Regions from separate parts of the Micromonospora sp. WMMD1274 genome, predicted to be linked through region 2. Evidence: predicted binding sites of a transcription regulator. Region 2 holds the regulator's gene; the other holds the start of a gene.
The links. The regulator HspR, encoded in region 2, represses chaperone genes until heat shock. The targets are predictions, from matches to a motif close to TTGAGTNNNNNNNACTCAA.
Positions count from the first base shown of each region.

Region 1: lon (endopeptidase La) is a predicted target of HspR. The motif match lies at 5,783-5,801, and genes of this name have one in related genera.

Region 1 covers NZ_JBMHMG010000001.1:7,035,404-7,044,935, reverse strand. Annotated here, with positions in the region: gene ACN27D_RS33320 (CBS domain-containing protein) at 1-644, shown strand, start outside; gene ACN27D_RS33315 (helical backbone metal receptor) at 669-1,391, opposite strand; gene ACN27D_RS33310 (DICT sensory domain-containing protein) at 1,424-2,515, opposite strand; gene ACN27D_RS33305 (hypothetical protein) at 2,623-3,489, shown strand; gene ACN27D_RS33300 (hypothetical protein) at 3,746-5,035, shown strand; gene ACN27D_RS33295 (histone-like nucleoid-structuring protein Lsr2) at 5,242-5,589, opposite strand; gene lon (endopeptidase La) at 5,824-8,160, shown strand; gene ACN27D_RS33285 (DEAD/DEAH box helicase) at 8,234-9,532, opposite strand, start outside.
Region 2 covers NZ_JBMHMG010000001.1:3,090,330-3,099,861, reverse strand. Annotated here, with positions in the region: gene clpB (ATP-dependent chaperone ClpB) at 1-190, opposite strand, end outside; gene ACN27D_RS14345 (cation:proton antiporter regulatory subunit) at 507-1,007, shown strand; gene ACN27D_RS14340 (cation:proton antiporter) at 1,013-2,230, shown strand; gene ACN27D_RS14335 (hypothetical protein) at 2,397-2,825, shown strand; gene ACN27D_RS14330 (hypothetical protein) at 2,879-3,085, opposite strand; gene ACN27D_RS14325 (heat shock protein transcriptional repressor HspR) at 3,262-3,702, opposite strand; gene dnaJ (molecular chaperone DnaJ) at 3,727-4,911, opposite strand; gene grpE (nucleotide exchange factor GrpE) at 4,991-5,728, opposite strand; gene dnaK (molecular chaperone DnaK) at 5,777-7,639, opposite strand; gene ACN27D_RS14305 (ABC transporter) at 7,850-9,532, shown strand, end outside.

The sequences.
Region 1 (9,532 bases), 3.9 Mb from region 2:
AGGAGACCCCGTACCGCGAGGTGGTCGACGTGCTGGTCCGGCAGCGGATCAGCGGTGTGCCGGTGGTGGACTCGTTCCGCCGGGTGCTCGGGGTGATCTCCGAGGCGGACCTGCTGCACAAGGTGGAGCGGTCCGGCCACCCGGACGAGCGGCGGGTCTTCGAGGGGCGGCGCCGGCGTACCGCGCGGGAGAAGGCGGGCGCGCTCGTCGCCCGGGACCTGATGACCGCCCCGGCGGTCACCACCCACGAGCGGGCGTCGCTCGCGGCGACCGCCCGGCTGATGGACCAGGAGGCGGTCAAGCGGCTCCCCGTGCTGGACGACCTGGGCCGGCTCGCCGGCATCGTCACCCGCGGTGACCTGCTGCGCGTGCACCTGCGTACCGACGCGGAGATCCGCGAGGAGGTCGTGCACGAGGTGCTGCGCCGGGTGCTGTCGGTGCGCGACGGCCTGGTCACCGTCCAGGTCCGCGGCGGCGAGGTCACCATGGACGGGCGGTTGGACCGGCGCAGCGCCGTCGACCTGGCCGGCCGTCTCGCCGCCCAGGTCGCGGGCGTGGTCGCGGTGCACAACGCGATCGGGTACGACGTGGACGACACCACGCTGATGGAACTGGACCCGGTGCACGCCACCCCGGTGGCCTGAGCGCCGCCGCCCGGGCCCCACCGGTCAGGTGGGGCCCTCGGTGGCGAGCTGGGCGGCGAGCAGCGCCGGGGCCTCGGCCAGCGACGGGCCGTACCAGGTGAGGTGACGGCCGGAGACCAGCGCCGCCGGCACGCCGGGGAACGCCTCCGGCCCGTCGTCGGCGGTGAACCGGTACGGCTCGTCGGGCAGCACCACCAGGTCCGGCGCCCGGGCGCGCAGCTCGTCCAGGCCCGGCCGGGGATAGCGTTCCGGGTCGTCGGCCCAGCCGTTGCGCACACCGAGCCGGGCCAGCACGTCCCCGGCGAACGTGTCCCGCCCCAGCACCACCCACGGCCGCCGCCACACCGGCACCACGGCGGTGCGGACCCGTCCCGGCGGCGGCAGCGCGGCCCACGCGCGGCGGGCCTCGCGCAGCCACGGCGGCTCGGCCGGCGCGCCGAGCGCAACAACCAGCTCACCGAGCTGGTCGAGGGCCTCCGGCACGGTACGCGGGAAGGTGACCCGGACCGGCACCCCGGCCGCGCGCAGCGCCTCGGCGTCGGCCAGCCGGTTCTCCTCCTCGTTGAGCAGCACCAGATCCGGCTCCAGCGCGAGCACCCGGTCCAGGTCGGGGTACTTCGTCCCGCCGACCCGGGCGACGTCCAGCCCGGCCGGATGGGTGCACCAGTCGGTGGCTCCGACCAGCACCTCCGGGCGGGTGGCCGCGACCGCCTCGGTCAGCGACGGCACCAGCGACACCACCCGCACCGCGTCTCCTCCCCTCGGGCCGGACCGGCCGGTCAGTGGGCCGGCGCGGCCACGGCGTCGGCGGTCTCGGTCGGCAGGCCCGCCACCGGCACGCCCTTGCGTACCGCCCAGTCGACCGCCGCGCGCAGGTCCGCGGTGGGCAGCGGCCGCCGGGTGGTCACCCCGACCGCCGCGTGCACGGTGTACGCCATGAACGGGTACGACCGGGCCAGCGCGCCGATGGCGTCGTGCAGCCGGCGTACCACGTCCAGCGCCGCCGGCTCGTCGAGCCCCGGCAGGAGGAGCTGGAACTCGTTCTCGGTGACGCGCAGCGCGCGGTCGACCGGCCGCAGGACGGCGGTGATCGCGGTGAGCACGGCGTGCCCCTCGCGGGCGACACCGCGGCGGCCGAAGCGTTCCGGCGAGCCGGGCGGCGCGTCCACCCGCAGGCCGACGAGCGCCACCGGCAGCGTGCCGGAGGCGGTCACCCCGTCCGCGCCGGACCACCGGGCCAGGCCGGGTTCGTCCAGCATCGCCTCGGCCGGCTCGACCGGCTGGTCGTTCCGGTCGCCGCGGCGGGCCAGCAGCCGCAGCGCCGCCTCGGCGCGGGGTTCGCCCGGCCCGGCCGGGATGTCCCGTACCCGGGCGATCGCCTCGTCCAGCGCGGTACGCGCCGCGGCGGGCAGCCGCTCGGCGAGCTGTTCGCGCAGCCGGATCGCCTCGTGCAGCGCCTCGTCGCGGCGGAAACCCCAGCGCCCCTCGAACAGGCGGCCGGATTCGAGCGTCGGCGCGGGCACCACGTCGGCCCGGTCGTGCGCGACGAGTGTGGCGCCGAAACGTGGGCTCAGGGCCACCACCGTCCACTCCCGGGCCAGCGCCTCCGCCTCGTCCAGCGCCACGCCGTAGGCGCCCTCGGGCAGGTCGGGCGGCGGTCCGCCGACCATCGCCACCACCGTCACGGCGGCGCGGCCGGCGATGCGCCGGTAGACCTCGCGCTCCCGGGCGAAGTACGGCAGCCGCTGGAACAGCGCGAGCACGACGAGCGGGCCGTCCTCGGCCTCGGCGAGCGCGGCGCGTTCGATGGCATGGGAGACGGCGACGAGACTGCGTTTGGTGAACTGTTCCGGGGTCCGTCCGCTGGGCACGGGCAGAGCCTAGAGGGACGGGCGCGGTAGCGCACCGGTCGGCCGGACCGGTCCTGCCGCACCGCCTACACTCGGGCGTCGACCGGACGAAGGGGGATCGGGGCGAGATGACGAGCACAGGCAGCGTGACCGCCTCCTGGCTGCGGCCGATCCCGCCCGGTGTCGCGCCGTCCCTGGTCCGTGCCGGCCACCTCGGCCACGCCGGGCGACGGCTCGGTGAGCTGGTGCAGGGCCGCCCGCCGGGGGTCACCGGCAGCCAGTGGAGCACCGCCGGGCGGGCGGCGCTCGACCTGGTGGTCTGCGCCGCCGACACCGGGCTGCCGCGCTTCGCGGTGCGGTTCACCGCGCCCGCCGGCGACGGATCGCCCGCGCGGCGGGAGGAACGGCTGACCGACGCCGTCTGCGTCGCCGTCGGCCTGCCGCTGCTGCGCGTCGAGTCGCCGACGCTGGGCGGCGCGGAACAGGCCCGCCGGTTCGCCGAGTACGTGCTGGACGCGCGGGCCTACGCCGACGGCACCGACCCGGACGGCGGCGACGCGGTCGGCTTCCGGGACATCATCGGCCGGTTGCCGGACGGCCGGCAGGGACCGGTGAACGACCTGGGCGCGCTGGCCCGGGTCGAGGCGGTCGAGGCGTACGTGGCGGGCCGGATCGCCGACCCGATCGTGCGCGGCCTGCACGTGCGCTGGACCGGCGGCCCGGCGGAGGGCTGGGCCTGGGCCGAGGTGCGGCCCGGCCGCTGCCTGCTGGAGCGGGTCCGGCTGACCGCGCGCGGCTTCTCCTGCGGCGTCGACCCGGGCCGGCTCGCCGAGGACCTGGCCGTGGTGGCGCTGGGGGAGCGGCTGCGTGACCTCGACGCCGCCGCGCCGTCCCCGCTGGACCGTGACGAGCTTCTCCGGCGGGTACGTGCGCTGGCCGCGCGGCGGGACTCCTTCGACGGCGGCTTCGCCTTCGATCACCTCTGCGCCGACTGAACCGTCCTCGCCGGCGACGACGGCGACTTTCGATTTTTTTCCGATCTCCGGTTGAACCTTCGCCGACGGCGCTCCGTACCTCATCGGGAATGGACGCAGATCTTCCCCGCCGCGCCGCCGACGGCGCGGAGACGGTGCGGAAAGGGCATCGTCGGCCATTGACGTGCGACCGAGCGTCGCAGTGATCTCACACCCCGAATTCGTCGGTCCGCCGGGATCACCAGTCAACTACCGGATCGAGAAGGAGAGCAATTCGATGCGCAGGTCCACACGGGCGCGCCGGTCATCCGGTAACGCGCGGAGCAAGCGGTTGCTGGCGGTTGTCGGCACGCTCGCGGTCTTCGGCGGCATCGTCGCCGTCACCCAGATCTCGTCCGCCCAGGACCGGCGGACGACCACCCGCGCCGCGTCGGCGTCCTGCGTGCCCGCGAGCCCGGGGGCGACCGCCCCGAACGGCCAGGGCAGCACCACCCGTACCTGGCAGAACGGCCGCTGGGTCCGCAGCCACTGGGGCGACGGCCAGATGTCACCGGCCGAGTGTCAGCAGACCAACGCGGGCGGCGCCGGCGCCGGCACCCCGACCGTGGCCTGCCCGGACGTCCGCGGCCGGCTGCCGCAGGTGCCCGACCGGGCGCGCGCCGAGGTGGACCGCACCCTGGCGCTGCTGGAGTCGCAGATCGCCGACGCGAACCGGCGGCTCGCCGCGGACGGCCGCAACGGCGGCGACTTCATCAACAACGCGATCCTGCGTCCGCTCGCGGACAAGCGCACCGCGGCGCTCAACCGGATCGCCACCGCGATCGGCCGGGTCGCCCAGCGCCCGCAGGGCCTGGACCAGCTCGCCCAGTGCGCGCTGACCGACACTCCCGGCACCGGCGGCGGCCAGAACGGCGGCAACAACAACGGCGGCCAGAACGGCGGCAACAACGGGGGCCAGAACGGCGGCAACAACGGCGGTGGGAACAACAACGGCGGTGGCCAGAACAACGGCGGCGGCAACGGCCTGAACGTGCTCGCCAAGGACTGCTCCGGCAGCCAGCTCCAGGCGCACGACGGTTTCCAGAACGGCAACCGGTGCGTGAGCACCGCATTCGGTGAGGTGGGCGCCGCGGCGAACAACCCGTCGCTGCTGATCACGCAGTTCCCGAACCAGGTGCGGCGCAACCAGCCGTTCACGCTCCGGGTCACCACCAAGAACCTGGTGCGCGACCGCTTCCTCGCCGCCGGCCAGGGTGGCTACTACCTGGAGAGCTCGCTGCTCAACGGTCAGGGCCTGGTACGCGGTCACTTCCACACCGCCTGCCGGATGCTCGGCAGCACCCGGCAGCCTCCGAACCCGCAGGACGTGCCGGCCTTCTTCGTCGCCACCGAGGACGGGCGGGGCGGTGACCAGCCGGACGACGTGCTGATCCAGATCCCGGGCCTGGCGCAGTCGGGCGTGGCGCAGTGCGCGGTCTGGGCCGGTGACGGCTCGCACCGCATCCCGATGATGGAGCGGGCCAACCAGACCCCCGCCATCGACGTGGTGCGCATCCGGGTCAACTGAGCCGGCGAACGGCCGCGGCCGTCCGGGGGACTCCTCCGGGCGGCCGCTGCCGTTCCCGCGTACGGGCACGGTGGGAGGTGATCCCGGAAGAAATTTCGTGCCGGCGGTATCCAGCCGGATGAAAAGCGCCGACCACAGAAAGCCGATCGGGGCCACACCGATTTCTCAGCGTGACCCCGGGATGCCCGACGGTGAACCGGTGACGGTCAGCGGTTCTTGTACGCCTCGACCACCGACACCGGGATGCGCCCGCGCTCGGAAATCTCGAACCCGTTCTTGGCGGCCCATTCCCGGATGGCGCGGTTCTGCTCGCGGTCCATTCCCGAGGTGCTCGGCCGGGAGGTGCGGCGGGCGCCGCGGGTGACCTCGGTCGCTCCCCGGCCGATCCGCCTGCCAGCGCTGATGTACAGATCCAGCGCCTTGCGCAGGACGCCCGCGTTCTCGTCGGAGACGTCGATCGTGTACGCCACGCCGTCCAGGCTGAACTCGACGGTCCGATCGGCCTTTCCGCCGTCGAGGTCGTCGGTCAGAACGGTGATTACTTTCCTTGCCATCGCCATTACTCCCTGTGTCGGGCGGGGTGTGGCTAAGAGTTTGACCTACCGCGCGGTAATTCCGCAACAATAGTCGGCTGTTTCCATTCGGCGGGTCGCGGTAAACGGTGCCGCCATTGGGTGCGCGGCGCGGGAACGAGGCACTCCGGAGTGGCGTGGGTCACAACCCGGAACAAGGGACACGTTTTGTTACTTGAGCCAGACACGCTCAACCAACGTGATGGCAGGTGTTCGATGGCAACTCTTCCGGTACTTCCTCTGACCGACGCCGTCCTGCTGCCCGGGATGGTCATCCCGGTGACCCTCGACCCGACCACCCAGGCCGCCGTCGACGCGGCGCGCGCCACCGGCGACAAGGAACTCCTGGCCGTACCCCGCATCGACGGCGAGTACGGCTCCGTCGGCGTGGTCGCCACGATCGAGAAGGTGGGCCGGCTGCCCAGCGGCGAGCCGGCGGCGGTCATCCGCGGTCTGGCCCGCGCCCGTATCGGCTCCGGCGTGCCCGGCCCCGGCGCCGCGCTCTGGGTCGAGGCGACCGCACTCGACGAGCCCGCACCGGCGGGCCGCGCCCGGGAACTCGCCCGCGAGTACCGCGCGCTCATGACGTCCGTGCTGCAACAGCGCGGCGCCTGGCAGGTGATCGACGCGATGGAGCGGATGACCGACCTGTCCGAGCTGGCCGACTCGGCCGGTTACGCGCCCTGGCTCAGCCTGACGCAGAAGACCGAACTGCTCGCCGCGCCGGACGTCACCGCCCGGCTGGAACTGCTCGTCGGCTGGGTGAAGGAACACCTGGCCGAGCAGGAGGTCACCGAGCAGATCAACAGCGACGTCCGCGAAGGGCTGGAGAAGTCCCAGCGGGAGTTCCTGCTCCGCCAGCAGCTCGCCGCGATCCGCAAGGAACTCGGCGAGGACGAGCCGGACGGCTCCGCCGACTACCGCTCCCGGGTGGAGTCCGCCGACCTGCCGGAGAAGGTACGCGAGGCGGCGCTGCGCGAGGTCGGCAAGCTGGAGCGGGCAAGCGACGCCTCACCCGAGGCGGGCTGGATCCGCACCTGGCTGGACACCGTCCTGGAGATGCCGTGGAGCACGCGTACCCAGGACAACACGGACCTGGCCGCGGCCCGGGCCGTGCTCGACGCCGACCACGCCGGCCTGGCCGACGTGAAGGACCGCATCCTGGAGTACCTCGCGGTGCGCAACCGGCGCGCGGAGCGCAACCTCGGCGTGGTCGGCGGACGCGGCTCCGGCGCGGTGCTGGCCCTGGCCGGCCCGCCCGGTGTCGGCAAGACCAGCCTCGGCGAGTCGGTCGCCCGGGCGCTGGGCCGCAACTTCGTCCGCGTCTCCCTCGGCGGTGTCCGGGACGAGGCGGAGATCCGCGGCCACCGGCGCACCTACGTCGGCGCGCTGCCCGGCCGGATCGTGCGGGCGCTGCGCGAGGCCGGCTCGATGAACCCGGTCGTGCTGCTCGACGAGGTCGACAAGCTGGCCGCCGGCTACTCCGGTGACCCGGCGGCGGCCCTGCTGGAGGTGCTCGACCCGGCGCAGAACCACACGTTCCGCGACCACTACCTGGAGGTCGACCTCGACCTGTCCGACGTGCTGTTCCTGGCCACCGCCAACGTGGTCGAGGCGATCCCCGGCCCGCTGCTGGACCGGATGGAACTCGTCGCGCTGGACGGCTACACCGAGGACGAGAAGGTCGCCATCGCCCGGGACCACCTGCTGCCCCGGCAGCGGGACCGGGCCGGGCTGACCGCCGACGAGGTCGACGTCGCCGACGAGGCGCTGGCGCTGATCGCGGGCGAGTACACCCGGGAGGCCGGCGTCCGGCAGCTCGAACGGGCCCTCGCGAAGATCCTGCGCAAGGTCGCCGTCGCGCTCGCCGCGGACTCCGCGCCGGTGCACGTCGACGCCGGCAACCTGGCCCGCTACCTGGGCCGGCCGAAGTTCACCCCGGAGTCGGCCGAGCGGACCGCCGTGCCCGGCGTGGCGACCGGCCTGGCCGTCACCGGCGCCGGTGGCGACGTGCTGTTCATCGAGGCCACCACGATGGAGGGCGAGCCGGGGCTGACGCTCACCGGCCAGCTCGGCGACGTGATGAAGGAGTCCGCGCACATCGCGTGGTCGTACCTGCGGTCCAACGGACGGCGGTACGGCCTGGACCCGAACGCCCTGGCCGGGCGGCGGATCCACCTGCACGTCCCGGCGGGCGCGGTGCCCAAGGACGGCCCGAGCGCCGGCATCACCATGGTGACCGCGCTGGCGTCCCTGGTGACCGGGCGGCCGGTGCGGCCCGAGTTCGGGATGACCGGCGAGGTGACGCTCTCCGGCCGGGTGCTGCCGATCGGCGGGGTGAAGCAGAAGCTGCTCGCCGCGCACCGGGCCGGTCTCACCGAGGTGATCATCCCGAAGCGCAACGAGCCGGACCTGGACGACCTGCCGACCGAGGTGCGGGAGGCGCTGACCGTGCACACCCTGTCCGACGTGGCGGACGTGCTCGCGCTGGCGCTGCGCCCGGTCGAGATCGACACGGAGTCGCTGGACGGTCCGGCGCTCGCCGCGGCCTGACGACCGATGCGCCCCGGCCACAGACCCACTGTGGCCGGGGCGCCGTCGTGTCCGCCCGCGGGTCGCGCCGGGCTCAGCGGCGGTCGCGCCGCTCGTAGCCCCGGTCGCGGCGCTCGCCCGTACCGTCGCCGTCGCGGTCCCGGCGCACCGTCGCCTTGCGGCCCTTGATGGTGGTGCCGCGCAGCCCGGCGATGATCTCGTCGGCCACCCCCTGCGGCACCTCGACCAGGGAGAACCGGTCCGCGATCTCGATCGAGCCGATGTCCCGGCCGTTGATCCGGGTCTCCCCGGTGATCGCGCCGACCAGGTCCTGCGGCCGTACCCCGGCCCGGCGGCCCAGCCCGATGAAGACCTGGGTGGTCCCGCCGGTACGCGGGCGCCCCGGGCCCCGGCGCTCGCCCCGCCCGCCGGTCTCCGGCCGGCCCTCGCGCGGACCGCGGACCGGGACCTGCGGGATCTCCTCCTCGTCGTCCGAGCCCGGCGACGTCGCCTCGTGCGCCAGCTTCACCGCCGCCAGCGCCACCTCGACCAGGTCGAACTCGTCGGTGAGCGACTCCACGATCGCCCGGTACGGGTCGAGGTCGTCCTCCAGCAGGCTCTCCCGCAGCGCGCCCTGGGTCAGCTCCAGCCGCCGGGTGCGCATGTCCGCCACCGTGGGGATCTTGTCGATGGCGATCCGCTGCCCGGTGACCCGCTCGATGGTCTTGAGCATCCGGTGCTCGCGCGGCTCGGCGAGCGTGATCGCCACACCCTCCCGCCCGGCCCGGCCGACCCGCCCGATCCGGTGCACGTACGACTCCGGCGCGGACGGGACGTCGTAGTTGACCACGTGGGTGAGCTGCTCGACGTCCAGCCCTCGGGCGGCCACGTCGGTGGCGACCAGCAGGTCCGCCGTGCCGGCGCGCAGCCGGCCCATCACCCGGTCCCGCTGCTCCTGGCTCATCCCGCCGTGCAGCGCCTCGGCCCGGTAGCCCCGGCCGTTCATCGTCTCGGTGAGCCGGTCCACCTCCTCGCGGCTGCGGCAGAACACGATCGCCGCGGTCGGCGACTCCACGTCCAGGACCCGGCCCAGCGCGGCCGGCTTGTGCCCCCGGGCCACGATGTACGCGCTCTGCCGCACCCGGGGCGCCTCCCCGGCGACCGGCCGCTCCCGCTCGATGCGGATGCGGACCGGGTCGGTCAGGTGCTGCCGGGCCAGCCCGTCGATGCGGGCCGGCATGGTGGCCGAGAACAGCACCGTCTGCCGGCCGGCCGGGGCGTGCTCCAGGATCGCCTCGATGTCCTCGGCGAAGCCCATGTCGAGCATCTCGTCCGCCTCGTCCAGCACCACCGTGCTCAGCGCACCGAGGCGCAGCGTGCCCCGGGCGATGTG
Region 2 (9,532 bases):
CGACGCGGCGCAGCTCGGCGGGGTCGGCCCCGACGGCGCGCAGCAGGCCCGCGGCGGTCGAGCCCTCGGTGTCCAGCAGTGACAGCAGCAGGTGCCAGGGCTCCACGGTGGCGTGACCGCGCTGGTTCGCCAGCGCGACGGCACCGGTGATGGCCTCGCGGCTCTTGGTGGTGAGACGTTCCGTGTTCATGGGCTCCCCCGGATCGGCGTGTCCACTGGACATGACACAACCAGAGTTGAGTCTATTCCGCTCAACTCCACCCCTGTGACCTGAGTCACCGTCCTCCGGCCCGGCCGGAGAGATCTTGGTACGAAACGGCCCCTCCAAGGGCCGTTTCGTACCAAGATCTCAGCGACGCGGTAGACGCGGCCGAAGGTCTGGTCGAGGGACATCAGGGCAAGGGCACCTATGTCACCGCTCGCGACGACGCCCCCTGATCCCGCACCACCGGGCGCCCGATCCACCCCGGACGCGGCAGGTGCGCGCCCGGAGTAGCCTCACCCGCGTGCGAGTACGTGTCGAACAGACCGCCCTGCCCGGGATCGGCGTACGTCATGATCTGATGACGGAGTCCGGCCGCCGGCTCGGCGTGGTCTCCCACCGCAATGGCCGTCGCGACCTGGTCCTCTACGACCCGGACGATCCCGACTCCTGCCAACACGACATACCCCTGACCGACGACGAGGCGGAGGCGCTGGCCGACATCCTCGGCGCGTCGCTGATGCTGGGTCAGCTCTCCGGGCTGCGCGAGCAGGCCGCCGGGCTGCTGACCGAGCAGATCGCCATCCCGGCGGGGTCGAAGTACGTCGGCAAGCGGCTCGCGGACACCAAGGCACGCACCCGGACCAGCGCGTCCATCGTGGCCGTGCTGCGTCAGGGCGCCGTGAACGTCTCGCCCGATCCCACCTTCCGGTTCGAGGCCGGCGATGTGGTCGTCGTGGTCGGTACCCGTCAGGGGCTCGACGGCGTGACCGCGATCCTCGCCGAGACCGATCCGGACGGCTGACGCGTATGCACGAAACCACAATCCTGCTCATCGAGGTCGGTGCGCTGCTGCTCCTGCTCGGCCTGCTCGGCCGGCTGAGCCGTCGCTTCGGCGTGTCGCCCATCCCGCTGTACCTGCTCGCCGGCCTGGCGTTCGGGCACGGCGGGCTGCTGCCGCTCAACGCCAGCGAGGAGTTCTTCGCCGTCGGCGCGGAGATCGGCGTGATCCTGCTGCTGGTCATGCTCGGCCTGGAATACAGCGCCAACGAACTGGTGGGCAACCTCCGGTCAGCCGCGCCGGCCGGCGTGATCGACGCGGTGTTCAACGCGCTGCCCGGGTTCGCCTTCGCGCTCCTGCTCGGCTGGGGCTGGGTGGCGGCGGTGGTGCTCGCGGGCGTGACCTGGGTGTCGTCGTCCGGCGTGATCGCCAAGGTGCTCGGCGACCTGGGCCGGGTCGGTAACCGGGAGACCCCGGTGATCCTCTCCGTCCTGGTGATCGAGGACCTGGCGATGGCCCTCTATCTGCCGCTGGTCACCGCGCTGCTCGCCGGGGTCGGCCTGATGAAGGGTGGCATCGCGCTCGCCATCGCGGTGTTCACCGTCGTCGTGGTGCTGGCCGTGGCCATCCGGTACGGCCACCTGATCTCCGCCGCGCTCTCCGCCAAGGATCCGGAGGCACTCCTGCTCGGGGTGCTCGGCCTGACCCTGCTGGTCGCCGGTGTCGCGGCCAAGCTCCAGGTGTCCGCGGCGGTCGGTGCGTTCCTGGTGGGTATCGCGCTGTCCGGGCCGGTGGCGCACCACGCGACCGAGCTGCTCTCCCCGCTGCGTGACCTGTTCGCCGCGGTCTTCTTCGTGTTCTTCGGGCTGGTGACCAACCCGCTGGACATGCCGCCGGTACTGCTGCCCGCGCTGCTGCTGGCAGTGGTGACCATGGCGACGAAGGTGGCCACCGGCTACCTGGCCGCCCGCCGGGCCGGGATCGCCGAGCCCGGCCGCTGGCGGGCCGGCCTGGCGCTGACCCCGCGCGGCGAGTTCTCCATCGTCATCGCCGGGCTGGCCGTCGCGGCCATCTACCCGGTGGAGCCGAAGCTCGCCGCGCTCGCCACCGCGTACGTGTTGATCACGGTGGTGACCGGGCCGCTGCTCGCCCGGCTGCCCGACACCCCGTGGTTCAAGCAGTGGCTGCGCAGCCGCGCCGCCGCCGCACGGCCGCCCGCGCCGCTGCCCCTGGCCGCCGGCGACTGACCCGGTGCCGGGCCGGATCAGCCGTGGGGCAGATCCGGCCCGGCGTTGTCAAATTGATCCCGGGAAGGTCTACCCCTGCTCCGTCCAACCGCGTTAACGTTTCGGCCCAGCAGCCAGGGTCCGCGGGTGGCCTGCGCCCCCGCCAGCGCAAGCGGAAGGTCGGCCGGTGAGCGTGCAGGAAGAGACGTTCCGCGGCTTCGCCAATCCGGTCGATCCCTCGCCCGCCGAGCTTCGGGCGTGGGCCTATCAACCGGATTCGGTGCCGCTGACCTCGATGCCGCCCGACTGGGACCTGCTGGTCGCCGGTGACCACCTGGTGCAGACGTTGTTCGATCTGGCGATGGACCAGGGCTGCCCGGCGCGGCGGTTCACGCTGCACTGCCTCTACATCTACGCCGCCGACGGCATCCGGACGAACTTCCGCGCCCACCCCAAGCGCCGGTTCCGCAAGCTGGTCGAGCAGGCCGAGAAGTCCGGCGACGACCTGATGCGCAACTGGGCGCACAACAGCCGGGTGCTGCTCGCCCGGCCGGATCTCTTCGTCTACCGGGACTGGTGCGAGGGCGGCCTGGTCCGCGAGAACCGCCGCCTCTGACGGCGAACGGGCCGGGATCCCCCGTGGATCCCGGCCCGCACGTCGGCGGATCGTCAGGTCGACCCGCCCTGCTTCTTGCGCCGCTCGTCGTCCCGCGCCCGGTCCACGCCGTGGTCCGTCTGGTCGGCGAAGCGCCCTTCCTTGACCTTGTCGCTGAAGCGTCCCTCGGTGACCCGGTCGAACCGCTCGCGGACGTTCTCGGCCACCTTCTCCAGCCGTTCCTCCGCGCGCTCGGCCACCTTCTTCGCCGGTTCCGTCATGACTCCCCCCGCCAGCCCGGAATCCGCTTTGGGGCTTTTGCCCCTGCGGAAAAGCGTAGTTGACCCCACCCTGCCGTACGCCGCTTTCCCCTGACCCGGCCCGCGAACCGCCCGGGGGACGACGAAGGCCGGCGCGGCCCCGGGGGAGCGGGGCGCGCCGGCCTTCAGGTACGAGGTCAGCGGTCGGGAGCGCGGCGCGGACGCCAGACGACGAGCGCGGTGGACGTGCGGTTGGTGGGCACGAGGTCGCCACGGGGGAAGCCGCCGAGCGACTCCAGCTCGGCGATCCGCCGGTACGCGGCGTCGAGTTCCGCCTCCAGCCGGGCCACCCGCTGCTGCGCCTCTTCGAGCAGCCGCTCCAGCGCGATGATCCGCTTGACCCCGGCCAGGTTGATCCCGTCGTCCTGGCTGAGCCGCTGCACCTCGCGGAGCAGCACCACGTCCCGGACGCTGTACCGGCGACCGCCACCGGACGCCCGGCCGGCCTGCACCAGGCCCAGCCGGTCGTACTGGCGCAGCGTCTGGGGGTGCATCCCCGCCATCCGCGCGGCCACCGAGATCATCAAGACCTTGGCCTCGTAGGCCGGGTCACCCGAGCCGACGTACTCCTCCGACATGCCCGCTCACCTCCGCTGCCGACCTCAACTGAATCGACGTACCCGCGCGTCGAGATGTTCCCGCGCGGCGGGCGGAGTCTGCGCCGCGAAGGTCTCCAGCGCCGCCCGCGCCTCGTCCGACACCTTCGCCGGGACCACCACGTCGAGCGTGACCAGCAGGTCACCGGCGCGGCCGTCCTTGCGTACGACGCCCTTGCCGCGGGCGCGCAGCACCCGCCCGCTGGGCGTACCCGGTGGCACCCGCAGGGTCACCGTCCCGTCCAGGGTCGGTACGCGCAGGTCCGTGCCGAGAACCGCCTCGGCGTACGTGATCGGGACGGTCAGGGTCAGGTCGTCCCCGGTACGCCCGAACAGCTCGTCCGGGCGGACCTTCACCTGTACGAACAGGTCACCCGCCGCACCGCCCCGCTCGCCGGGCTCACCCCGGCCGGCCAGGCGGATCCGCTGCCCGTCGGCCACACCGGCCGGGAAGCGCACGTTCAGCGTGCGGGTCTTGGTGACCCCGCCGGTGCCGTGGCACTCCGGGCACTTCTCCTCGACGATCGTGCCGACGCCCTGGCAGTTGCGGCACGGCTCGGAGAAGCTGAACGACCCCTGGTTGCGAGTGGTCACCCCGGCGCCGTGGCAGACCGGGCAGGCCACCGGCTGGGTGCCGGGCTTCGCGCCGTTGCCGTGGCAGGTGTCGCAGACCCCGGGAGCTCGCAGCGTCAGCGGCAGCGTGACGCCTCGTACCGCGTCTTCGAAGTCGAGCGCCACCTCGGTCTCGACGTCCCGGCCACGCGCCGGGCCGCGCGGCCGCGCCGGACCGCCGCCGCCTCCGCCGCCGGAGAAGATCGAGCTGAACAGGTCGGTGAAGCCGCCGCCGCTGAACCGGTTGTCGCCGGCGCCCGCGCCGCCGAACAGGTCGGAGACGTCGAACGGCATGCCGCCCGGCTGGCCCGCGCCGCGGGCGTTGCGCCGGAAGGCGCCGGAGCCGAACAGCGAGCGCATCTCGTCGTACTCGCGGCGCTTCTTCTCGTCACCGAGCACCGCGTACGCCTCGGAGACGGTCTTGAACCGCTCCTCCGCGCCGGTGTCGCCGGGGTTGTGGTCCGGGTGCGACTCCCGGGCCAACTTGCGGTACGCCTTCTTGATCTCGTCCGAGGAGGCGGACTTGTCCACGCCCAACGCGGCGTAGTAGTCCTTCTCGATCCAGTCCTTGGAACTCACCGGTCCACCCCCTTCCACGGGTCGAATCCCGGTCGTCCCGCCCGCCCGGTGCGGGCGGGCGGGACGTCACGGGTCGGCACTACTCCGGGTCCGCGACCGCGACCATGGCGGGCCGCAGCAGCCGCTCGCCGAGCTGGTAGCCGCGCCGCATGACCTGCACGCAGGTCGGCTCCGTCACGTCGGCGGAGGTCTGGTGCGCCACCGCCTCGTGCCGGGTCGGGTCGAACGGGTCACCCTTCTCGCCGAACGCGGTCAGGCCGAACTTCGTGAGCGCGCCGGTGAGCTGCTCGGCCACGCTGCCGAACGGGCCCACCAGGTCGCCGTGCTCGCGGGCCCGGTCCAGGTCGTCGAGGATCGGCAGCAGCGCGGTGAGCACCGCCCCGGTGGCCTGCTCCTGGACCAGGTTGCGGTCCCGGTCGACCCGCTTGCGGTAGTTGGCGTACTCCGCGGTCACCCGCTGGAGGTCGCGGGTGCGCTCCTCCAGGTCGGTGCGGAGCGACTCCAGCTCGGCGCCGAGCGGCGCGTCCGTGCCGGTCCCGCCCTTCGGCTCGGCGGGCGAGTCGACCACGGTCGGACCGCCGACCTCGGCCTCGCCGCCGATCTCGTCGACCACGACCTCGGCCTCCTCGACCAGCCCTTCGGCGGGCGCGTCGGCGGCCGCGTCGGCCGCCGAGGCGTCGTTCGCCGGCTGCTCGGTCACCTTGCCGAGCTTGCGCTTGTCGCGGATGACGACCCGGGGTTCGTCGCCGGTGTCCTTGCCGGCGCCCGGCGCCGACCCGGTGGCACCCGGGTCGGCCGCTCGTGGCTTGTCCGTCATGCGGTTACCTCATCCCTCTGCCGTGCGAATCGTGTCCGGGACCGGAAGTCACTTCTTGTCCTCGTCCACGATCTCCGCGTCGACCACGTCGTCGTCGCCACCGGCCTTCGGGCCACCGGCCGCACCCGCGCCGGCACCCGGCCCGGCCGCGCCCGGGGCGGTCTGCTCGCCCTCCTGCTGCTGGGCGTAGAGCAGCGAGCCCGCCTGCTGGGAGACCTGCGCCAGCTTCTCGTGGGCGGACTTGATCTTCTCGATGTCCTGCCCGCCGAGGGCGCTGCGCAGCTCGCCGAGCGCCTCGTTGAGCTGGTCACGGTTCTCGCTGGGCAGCTTGTCGCCGCTCTCGGCGAGGAACTTCTCGGTCTGCCACTGGAGCGCCTCGGCCACGTTGCGGGTCTCGGCCTCCTCACGGCGACGCTTGTCCTCGTCGGCGTGCTCCTCGGCGTCCCGGCGCATCCGCTCGATGTCGTCCTTCGGCAGCGAGGAGCCGCCGGTGATCGTCATCTTCTGCTCCTTGCCGGTGCCCAGGTCCTTGGCGTGCACGTTCACGATGCCGTTGGCGTCGATGTCGAACGTGACCTCGATCTGGGGCACGCCGCGCGGGGCCGGCGGGAGACCGGTCAGCTCGAAGGTGCCGAGCTTCTTGTTGTAGGCGGCGATGTCCCGCTCGCCCTGGAACACCTGGATCAGCACCGACGGCTGGTTGTCGTCGGCGGTGGTGAACACCTCGGAGCGCTTGGTCGGGATGGTGGTGTTGCGCTCGATGAGCTTGGTGAAGATGCCGCCCTTGGTCTCGATGCCCAGGCTCAGCGGGGTCACGTCGAGCAGCAGGACGTCCTTGACCTCGCCCTTGAGCACACCGGCCTGGAGGGCGGCGCCGACGGCGACGACCTCGTCCGGGTTGACGCCCTTGTTCGGGTCGCGGCCGGTGAGCTGCTTGACCAGGTCGGTCACGGCCGGCATACGGGTCGAGCCGCCGACCAGGATGACGTGGTCGACGTCCGAGATCTTGATGCCGGCGTCCTTGACGGCCTGCTCGAACGGGCCCTTGCAGCGGTCCAGCAGGTCCTGCGTCATGCGCTGGAACTCGGCGCGGCTGAGCGTCACGTCCAGGTGCAGCGGGCCGGCCGAACCGGCGGTGATGTACGGCAGGTTGATGTTGCTGGTGGTGGCGGCGGACAGCTCGATCTTGGCCTTCTCGGCCGCCTCCTTGAGCCGCTGCATCGCCATCTTGTCCTGCGAGAGGTCGATGCCGTGCTCGCCACGGAACGTCTTCACCAGGTGGTCGATGATGCGCTGGTCCCAGTCGTCACCACCGAGCTGGTTGTCACCGCTGGTGGACTTGACCTCCACCACGCCCTCGGCCAGCTCCAGCAGCGACACGTCGAAGGTGCCGCCACCGAGGTCGAAGACCAGGACGGTCTGCTCCTTGGAGCCCTTGTCCAGGCCGTACGCCAGGGCCGCCGCGGTCGGCTCGTTCACGATCCGCAGCACGTTGAAGCCGGCGATCTCACCGGCCTCCTTGGTGGCCTGGCGCTGCCCGTCGTTGAAGTAGGCCGGGACGGTGATCACCGCGTCGGTGATCTGCTCGCCCAGGTACGCCTCGGCGTCCCGCTTGAGCTTCATCAGCGTGCGCGCCGAGATCTCCTGCGGGGTGTACTTCTTGCCGTCGATGTCGACGGTCCAGTTGGTGCCGATCTCACGCTTGACCGACCGGATGGTCCGGTCGGGGTTGGTCACCGCCTGGCGCTTGGCGACCTCACCGACGAGCACCTCGCCGTTGCGGGCGAACGCGACGATCGAGGGAGTCGTACGCGAGCCCTCGGCGTTGGCGATGACGGTGGGCTCACCGCCCTCGAGAACGCTGACGCAGGAGTTCGTCGTGCCGAGGTCGATGCCGACCGCACGTGCCATGTTCGCTTCCTCGCTTCGTAACGGGTGAGCAGGTCAGACGGCCTGCCCGGCGGGTCGCCCGGAAGCGACCGCACCACAAGTTGAGTGAACTTGACTCAATAGTGCCACGCGATCGCCAATCCGCAAGTCGAGGTTGAGCCGACCCGGCGCAACCCGACCGTTACTACTGTCTGGTTGTCTTACCTTGCGTCGGTCGGGCACGCTTTAGCGGTGACGACGCATGGCGATTCCGCCACCCGTGCCGGCGCGCCCGCCGTCGCAGCCCGCACCGGAGCCACCACGGGCGACGACCAGCCTGCTCACGCCGCCGACGGCCTGCCCGCCGCGCTCACCGGCCTGCGCGCGGCGATCAGTGCGGCCCGCTTCCCGCTCGCCCTGCCCTCGGCCGAGCCGGCCCGGCACGCCGCCGCGAGCCTCACCGACCAGCTCGACGACTACCTGCTGCCCCGGCTGGCCCGGCTCGACGCACCGCTCCTGGTGGTCGTCGGCGGCTCCACCGGCGCCGGCAAGTCGACGCTCGTCAACAGCCTGGTCAAGGCGCGGGTCAGCGCGGCGGGGGTGCTCCGCCCCACCACCCGCTCCCCGGTGCTGGTGTGCAGCCCGACCGACGCGGCCTGGTTCCGGCAGGGCGAGCTGCTGCCCGGCCTGACCCGGACCACCGAGCCCAGCGAGCAGCCGGGCACCCTGCACCTGGTCACCGCACCGGCGCTGCCGCCCGGCCTGGCGTTCCTCGACGCGCCCGACATCGACTCGGTGGTCGACGCCAACCGGGCGCTCGCCGGTCAGCTGCTCGCCGCCGCCGACCTCTGGCTGTTCGTCACCACCGCCGCCCGGTACGCCGACGCCGTCCCCTGGGAGCTGCTCCGCAGCGCCCGCGCCCGGGGCACCGCAGTGGCGATGGTGCTGGACCGGGTACCCCCGGAGGCCGCCGACGAGATCGCCACCCACCTGTCCGAGATGCTCGCCGAGCAGGAGCTGGGCGCCTCGCCGCTGTTCGTGCTCCCGGAGACCTGGGTGGACGGGCAGGGGCTGCTGCCGGACCGGATCACCGCGCCGCTGAGCGACTGGTTCGCCCGGCTCGCCGCCGACGCCGGGGCCCGCGCCGCTGTGGTCCGGCAGACGCTCGACGGCGCGCTCGCCGCACTGCAGCCGGTGGTGGAGGCGCTGGCCGAGGCCGCCGACGAGCAGGTCACCGCCGCCGACGCGCTGGACGAGCGGGTCCAGGCCGCGTACCGGAGCGCGGAGCGGAGCGTCGACCAGGGGCTCAAGGACGGCCGGCTGCTGCGCGGCGAGGTACTGGCCCGGTGGCAGGAGTTCATCGGCACCGGCGACTTCTTCCGTGGGCTGGAGGCCCGCATCGGGCGGCTGCGCGACCGGGTGGTCGCGGCGGTCACCGGGCGGCCCGCTCCCGCCTCGGAACTGCGTACCGCGATCGAGTCCCAGCTCGTCACGCTGCTGCGCGGGGTGGCCGCCGAGGCGGCGGAGAACGCGTACACCGGCTGGAAGGCGCACCCGGCGGGCGCGGCGCTGCTGGAGCCGGACCTGGCCCACCCCTCGGCCGACCTGCCGCAGCGGGCCGAGCAGCTGGTCCGCGACTGGCAGCGCGGCGTGCTGGAGCTGGTCCGGGTCGAGGGCGGCGACCGGCGGTTCGTGGCCCGCACGGCCGCATACGCGGTGAACGCCACCGGCCTCGCGGTCATGATCGGCGTGTTCGCCTCCACCGCGTTCATCCCCACCGGGCTGGAGGTCGCCGCAGGCACCGGCACGGCGGTGGCCGGGCAGACCGTGCTCCAGGCGATCTTCGGCGACCAGGCGGTCCGCAACCTGGCCCGCAAGGCCCGCGTCGACCTGCTCGACCGGGTCGGCAAGCTGCTGGCCGAGGAGGCCGCGCGC